2 regions of the Lactobacillus sp. UMNPBX12 genome follow, and region 1 is predicted to be linked to the other one. Evidence: riboswitches for the same ligand, from Rfam matches in the RefSeq annotation. Region 1 holds a riboswitch; the other holds the start of a gene.
What was found. Region 1 has a riboswitch for FMN ahead of CP363_RS06805 (ECF transporter S component). Riboswitches for the same ligand answer to the same signal wherever they lie in the genome.

Region 1 (3,675 bases):
GATCCAGACTCGGGAATGCAAATAATTCATATTGCAAATACTTATAAGATGACAACTAGTCAACAGACAGCTAAGATAATTGAAAAGTATTTTCAAAAAGATTTAACTAAGAATTTGAGTCAATCAGCACTTGAAATTCTCTCAATTATTGCTTATCGACAACCAATTACTAGAATAGAAATTGATGATATTCGTGGAGTAAATTCATCAGGAGCTTTACAGACATTGATTTGGCGAGGATTAATTAAACAAGACGGCAAAAAAGATGCTCCAGGTCATCCTAAGTTGTATGTTACAACTGATTATTTTTTACAATATTTTAATTATCAAAGTTTGGCTGATTTACCGTTAATCGAAGACTTTGAGGATACAACTGATGGTGAGGAGATTGACTTATTCGATTCAAAAGGTAGCGCAGACAAACATTTAGAAAAAGAGGGATAGAAAATGGCAGAACGATTACAAAAAGTAATTGCGGAAGCAGGAATCGCTTCAAGAAGAAAAGCTGAAAAAATGATTGTAGCCGGTCGAGTTAAAGTAGATGGGCATGTTGTTACTAAGCTAGGTACTAAAGTCGATACTTTTAGTAATATTACAGTCGATGATGAACCAATTGAGCGGGAAAGCCTACACACGTATTTGTTTTATAAGCCTCGCGGCGTTGTTTCGACTGCAGAAGACGATCGTGGTAGAAAAACTGTAGTTGATTATTTCGAAGATTTACCATATCGTTTGTATCCAGTAGGAAGATTAGATTATGATACGTCAGGTTTATTGCTAATGACTAACGATGGCAAATTAGCAAATTTATTGATGCACCCTAAAAATGAAGTGGCTAAGGTCTATGTAGCCAAGATTAAAGGGATTTTAACTCCTGATGAAATTAAAACCTTGACTCAAGGAGTAAAGTTGGATCATTTTAAGGCTGCGCCTGCCAAGGTCAAAGTATTGAAAACTGATCATAAGAAAGACACACAAATTGTCCAAATTACAATTCATGAGGGACATTATCATCAAGTTAAGCGAATGTTTAAAGCAGTAGGTCACTTAGTTGATAAGCTTGCTCGTGAAAAATATGCCTTTTTAACTCTGGATTCGCTTACATCAGGACAATATCGGGAATTATCGAAGCATGAAGTTGACAAATTAATGCAATTGAACTAAATTATAACTGTAATTAAATATTCAAGGTTATTGTCTTCAGGGCAGGGTGAAAGTCCCGACCGGCGGTGAAAGTCCGCGACCCACGTCAGTGGTTGAATCGTTAGATACCGATAGTTAAAGTCTAGATGGAAGAAGACAGGCTAAAAAAACTTACTACACTTTTTAAGGTCTGTTGCTGAAGCAATAGACCTTTTGTTTTGGGAAAGGAAAGTAAGTTATGGATCAAGCTAAATCCAAGAATAGTAGTTTAACTAATGTGATTGCATATGCTTTAATTGGCTGTATTGCTTTTGTAGTTATGAAATTTGAATTTCCAATCATGCCTGGAGTTGCCTTCTTAAAGTTTGATTTTTCAGATGTCATTATTACAATTGGAATGTTTATTTTTGGCATTGTACCGGGAGTTATTATTGCTTTAATTCGAATGTTGCTTAGTTTAATTTTTAGTGGTTTTGCATTACCAAGCCTTGTTGGAAATCTAGCAGCATTCTTAGCTTCAATGTCATTTGCAGTTCCATTTTATTTATTAAGTAAAAATGTGAGTGCGGATAACCGCAAGACAATGATGGGCAGAGTTAAACCAATTTGTGGTTTGGTAATTGGGATTATCGCAATGGCAGCAGTGATGTCATTGGCTAATGCCTTCGTTTTGACTCCTATTTACGCAGTAACAGCGGTACCAAACTTGCCTGCTATTAATAGCTATAGTGCCTTGTTAAGCTTTACTGAGAAAGTTTACTTGGGTCAGTTATTGCATTTACCATCAATGTCAACCTACATTTTTAGTATTATCATGCCCTTTAACTTGTTAAAAGGATTAATTAACGCTGTGGCTGTTTACTTATTGTTTGAAGCTACCTTGAAAACAATTAAGCCATTCGTTCGTAAGAGATTTAATTTGAATTAAGTTATCATCCCATCAATTTTTTAAGTTGATGGGATTTTTCATATTCAAAGCATCCTAAAATATGCTAAAATTAATCCGTTAAGTGAATGGAGGAATTTTTGATGGATAAAAAGTCAACCGGGCCATATCAGCACTATGAACGACCTACTGAAAAGCGAAGCTCACAAGATAGTCAGCCTAGTGGATCAGCACGTTGGATAGCAGTTATTATAATTTTAGCGGTTATTTTAATTGCACTTATCCCAGTTGTTCATCGTTTGGCTTCAAGCCATTCAGAAAAAGCTGAAGAAGTTCAAACAGTTAAGAAGGTTTCTTCTAAATCATCCAAGTCTGTTAAGACTAAGAAAACCTCATCATCTTCTTTTAGCAAGAAAAAGTCTGAAAAGGCTAGTTCAAGCTCATCTAGTAGTTCTGCTACTCCTAAGACTTATTTAGTCCAAAGTGGAGATACCTTAAATGAAATAGCAGAAAAGAATGGCTTGACTGTTGATGAATTAGCCAGATTAAATAATCTTAAAGACTCTTCAAATATTGAAGCAGGTCAGACACTTAAGTTGAAATAATCTTTCAGAAAGGATAAAAGGGGTCGATGATAAGATCTCTTTTTTATTAGAATGCAAGTAGCAGTAGATGGTCCTGCATCAGCAGGTAAAAGTACAGTTGCTAAAATCATTGCAAGTAAATTATCCTTTGTCTATATAGACACAGGGGCAATGTATCGTGCATGTACAGTGATTGCTCGTAATCATAACTTAGATTATGGTGATGAAGCGGGTATCTTGAATGCCATTGATGAAGATGGAATTGAATTGAAATCTGAAAATGGTGAGCAAAAAGTATATGTAGCTGGAAAGGACGTTTCTAAAGAAATTAGAACGCCTGAAATTTCAGCTAATGTTTCGGAAGTATCCGCTTTGCCGAAAGTACGAGAAAAAATGGTAAGTCTGCAACGTGAAATGGCAGGCAAGACAAATGTCATTATGGATGGTCGCGATATTGGTACGACTGTTTTACCTAACGCTGAAGTTAAGATCTTTTTAGTTGCTTCAGCAAGATCACGTGCTGAACGTCGTTTATTAGATTTTAAAGAGCGTGGTATTAAATCTGACCAAACAGTTGATGAAATTGAAAAAGATATTGCAGCAAGAGATTATAAAGATTCTCACCGCAAAATTTCACCGCTAAAAAAGGCAGATGATGCAATTGAAATTGACACCACAAACATGTCGATTGACGAAGTTGTAGAGGCAATTTTAGCTCAAATCGAAAAAAAACAAAAAAATTAGAAAAAATAGCACAAAATAGTAGAAAAATATCTCGGTTTCCTATAAAATGGGACATGATATTGGGAGGTACATATGTCAGAAAACAGTAATCAATTTTTAGACGCATTAAAGCAAATGCAAGGAGTTGAGGTCGGAGATATTGTCGATGTCGAAGTATTAGACATTGAAGACGGCCAAATCGATGTTGGTGTTGAAAACGCTGGTGTTGAAGGTGTCATTACTCGTCGTGAATACACTTCAGACCGTAACGCAGACTTACGTGATTTAGTTAAGCCTGGTGACAAGTTTAAGGCCTTAGTATTAAGAAGAGCCGGTGGC
Region 2 (3,675 bases), on a different contig from region 1:
TTATAAGTCTGAGGCATCATGGTTACAACAAAACTAGTTTCAGTAAAACTTTCAACCGTCAAACAAGTCCCATTAATTGCAATTGAATCACCGATCGTTAGCTCATTAGTAAAGTCTGCAGGGCACGAAACGGTTAGCTTAATTGTTTGCTTGTGTTTATCAATTTTTTTAATATGAGCATCCCCGCGAACTAGACCACTAAACATGTTTTAATTCACCTGCAATTCGTTCATTGTTGCCAAAGGCTGTTTTTTTAACATTTGTCAAAGGAACAGTTTCGTTTGGTACTAAACCTGTTACGCCTTCATCTCCAAGAAAGATCGGCGCCGTATATTTAATTACTTCATTAACAAAAATTTCATTCATAATTGCTTTTTCCAAAGTAGGGCCACCTTCTACATAAACTGACTGGATTTCTTTTGTACTCAAATAATCAAATACTTCTTGGATCTTGTTTGTTGCTAAATGAATAATTTTGATTTTAGAATTAGTAAAGTTGTTTTTAGACATTTGCTTATTTTGAGTGAAAATCCAAGTGGGATTTGTATCACTTAATAAGCGAAGTCGTAAATGATTTAACAGCCGTCCGCGACGATCAATGATAATACGGATTGGCGGATAGTCACTTTTGACATTAGTTCTTAAAATAGGGTCATCAATGATAGCAGTCGAAGAACCAATCATAATTGCTTGATAATCAGCACGTTCAGAATGAACTTGCTGATACACTGCTTGATTAGTGATTGGAGTTCGCTGGCCGCGCATTGCAACTTTATTATCTAAACTAGTTGCTTCTTTGACTGTGATCCAGGGAAACCCATATTGGTAAAAATAGCTGTAGAATTTATTAAGTTTACTTGCGTCATCAGCTAAAACACCAGTAGTTACTTGAATCCCATTCTTTTGTAGTTGGGCAATTCCTTTTCCAGTAACCAGTTTGTGTGGATCGATTTGTCCAACTACAACACGTTTAATCCCACTTTTGATAATTAAATCTGAGCAGGGAGGCTGTTTACCATAATGGTTGCATGGCTCAAGGGTGACATAGAGAGTTGAATTAAATAATTGTTCTGGGGTTAATTTTGAAATGGCATCGCGTTCTGCATGATTTTGTCCATAATGGTGATGATAGCCAGTAGCTAAGACTTGACCGTTTTTAACAATTACGGCACCAACCATAGGATTTTTCCATGTTTGATAGCGACCTTTTTTAGCTTCTTCTAAAGCTAAATTCATATAAAAAGTATCTTTTTCCATTAAAATCACTTCCTCGTAGAGCAAAAAAGAACCTCGAGTATTCTCGAGGTTCAGTAATAATATTCAAAGTCAAATAATCAAAGTAAATGCAAATAAGCGTTACTTATTGGTTATCATTCTTCTATCATCTAGACTATACTATCGGTACCGATTATCGGATTCCACCGCTTTCGCGGGTTGCGGACTTCACCGCCGGTCAGGAATTTCACCTTGCCTCGAAGAACATTTATTTAATTCAACTTTATCGTAAAACTGAACTAGCTAAATGTCAATGATTAATTTAAGCGGTTACAAACAAAAACAGATTAAAAGCCTGTAGTTATCGTAAGTTAATCAATTAAAATTATTTAACTGTCACGCTTTACTTACTTTTTAGAAGTTAATATAATAGCTAGAAAGAAATTAATTATGTTGAGGTAACGAATTATGAAAATGAATCTTGAAGGGAAACTAGCTTTAGTTACAGGTTCTACTAAAGGTATTGGTAAAGCTATTGCGATTGAACTTGCTAAAGAAGGGACGAATGTCATTATTAATGGTCGTCAAAAAGTAACTGTTGATAAAGTAGTTGCTGAAATTAAAGAAAATTATCCTGATACCGACCCACAATCGGCGCCATATGATCTTTCAGATGCCAAGCAGCGCAAGGAGTTATTTGAAAGATTCCCAGATATTGATATTTTGGTCAACAACATGGGTATTTTCAAACCAATGAATTATTTTGATATTGATGAAGCTACTTGGCAAAAATTTATTGATGTAAATGTGTATTCAGGTAATGCCTTAGCTAAGTTTTATTTACCAAAGATGCTTGATCAAGACTTTGGCAGGATTATTTTCATTGCTAGTGAAGAAGCCATTATGCCATCAGGTGAAATGCCACAATATAGTTTAACTAAGACAATGAACTTATCAATTGCCAAGAGTTTGTCTAAATTGACTGCAGGGACACATGTAACTGTGAATACAATTATGCCAGGATCAACTCTTACTGAAGGTGTTGAAACGATGATCAATGACATGTATAAAGATTCTAATCTGCCAAAAGAAGAATGGGAAAGTGACTTTATGAAGAATCACCGCCCACTTTCACAAATTCAAAGACTAATTCGTCCAGAAGAAATTGGTCGCTTTGTAACGTTTGTAGCTAGTCCATATGCGTCATCATTTTCAGGTGAAGCACTTAGGCTTGATGGTGGATTAGTACCAACAATTTTTTAATTCTGAAATTTAATAACGTACAAAAAGATGTGAACTACTAATGATGAACAGTTCGCATCTTTTCTATAGTTTCTGATTTACTTTTTGAATTTGAGCTTTAACTTGATGGTAAATGCACAGCCAAATGATGACGTAACCAACTATGTAACAAATTGTAAAAACAATTAATGGCGTAAAACTCATTTCAACCCAATCATTGAACAGATAAAAGAAAAGATAATCTATGTAAATTACCACTGCATTAATCAAAGTAGCAATGCCAAGTGACAGCTTTTCTACTTTAAAGATTGCACTAATACCTCCGGCAATGAATACTAGAAGCAAACTAGAAAGAATATTTTTGTTGATTTCTAGAACTGAAGTTGGATTATAATGAATGGCTAAATAGTAAGCATAATAGAAAATAGTTAAAATAAACGGTCCAAAACCAGCAGCAATTAGACCTCTTTTGGTAAAATTTGAGATAAATTCTTTCATTTTATTTCAGCTCCTTTCGAATTTTGCTAAAGCAGCGTCTGGAAACATAATCGCTAAGTCCATTTTTCATAACAATGTTTACACCAGCAGTCTTAGTTTCTTCAAAGCGATCAATATATATTTTGTTAACGATTGAAGACTTATTAATTCGCCAGAAATTATTTGGTAATTCATTGGTTAATTGATAAATACGCTTGCGGAGATGATACCTTTTGTTGTTTATGCAGATTGCAGTAATTTTATTATCAAGTATCGTGATTATCACAATGTCTTCTAGCTGTAAAATCACATGATCCTTATCATCATAGCCAATGATTGAATTCGAGTTGCCATTAGTTAAAACAAATTTTTCTAAATTATCAGTAAAAATACTTTTTTGATGAACTTGTGCTTGAACTATTTCATTTTTGTGAGGATTAATTAATAGTTTGAATTTCATTTTTGACTCCTTTCAAGATAGATTATATTTGATGAACATGAAAATAGCAGGATTTTGTAGTTATCGGTAAATTTATTAGAATAATCGGTTAAGATGATTAGGTTCTATACACCAAAAAACTAGTGCATGTTAAATTAATGCACTAGTTTTTCTTACTTCTAATCATATTTGCTCCATTGATCTTGCAACTTTTCAATTAAAGGCATGACACGATTTTTATTTTGCTTTAAATAGACAGCATAAAATTTTTGATGGGCTACTTTATCTGATAAAGGACGAGC

Region 2: it holds a riboswitch for FMN, as region 1 does, so the genes downstream of both, ribD (bifunctional diaminohydroxyphosphoribosylaminopyrimidine deaminase/5-amino-6-(5-phosphoribosylamino)uracil reductase RibD) here and CP363_RS06805 (ECF transporter S component) in region 1, are expected to answer to the same signal.

Annotation. Positions count from the first base shown of each region.
Region 1 is NZ_PCYY01000014.1:24,112-27,786, forward strand. It holds gene scpB (SMC-Scp complex subunit ScpB) at 1-444, shown strand, start outside; gene CP363_RS06800 (pseudouridine synthase) at 448-1,164, shown strand; FMN riboswitch at 1,193-1,305, shown strand; gene CP363_RS06805 (ECF transporter S component) at 1,382-2,071, shown strand; gene CP363_RS06810 (SAG1386/EF1546 family surface-associated protein) at 2,173-2,634, shown strand; gene cmk ((d)CMP kinase) at 2,686-3,357, shown strand; gene rpsA (30S ribosomal protein S1) at 3,430-3,675, shown strand, end outside.
Region 2 is NZ_PCYY01000021.1:32,859-36,533, forward strand. It holds gene CP363_RS08350 (riboflavin synthase) at 1-206, opposite strand, end outside; gene ribD (bifunctional diaminohydroxyphosphoribosylaminopyrimidine deaminase/5-amino-6-(5-phosphoribosylamino)uracil reductase RibD) at 199-1,257, opposite strand; FMN riboswitch at 1,370-1,484, opposite strand; gene CP363_RS08360 (SDR family NAD(P)-dependent oxidoreductase) at 1,684-2,478, shown strand; gene CP363_RS08365 (DUF3021 domain-containing protein) at 2,542-2,955, opposite strand; gene CP363_RS08370 (LytTR family DNA-binding domain-containing protein) at 2,957-3,394, opposite strand; gene CP363_RS08375 (LysR family transcriptional regulator) at 3,553-3,675, opposite strand, start outside.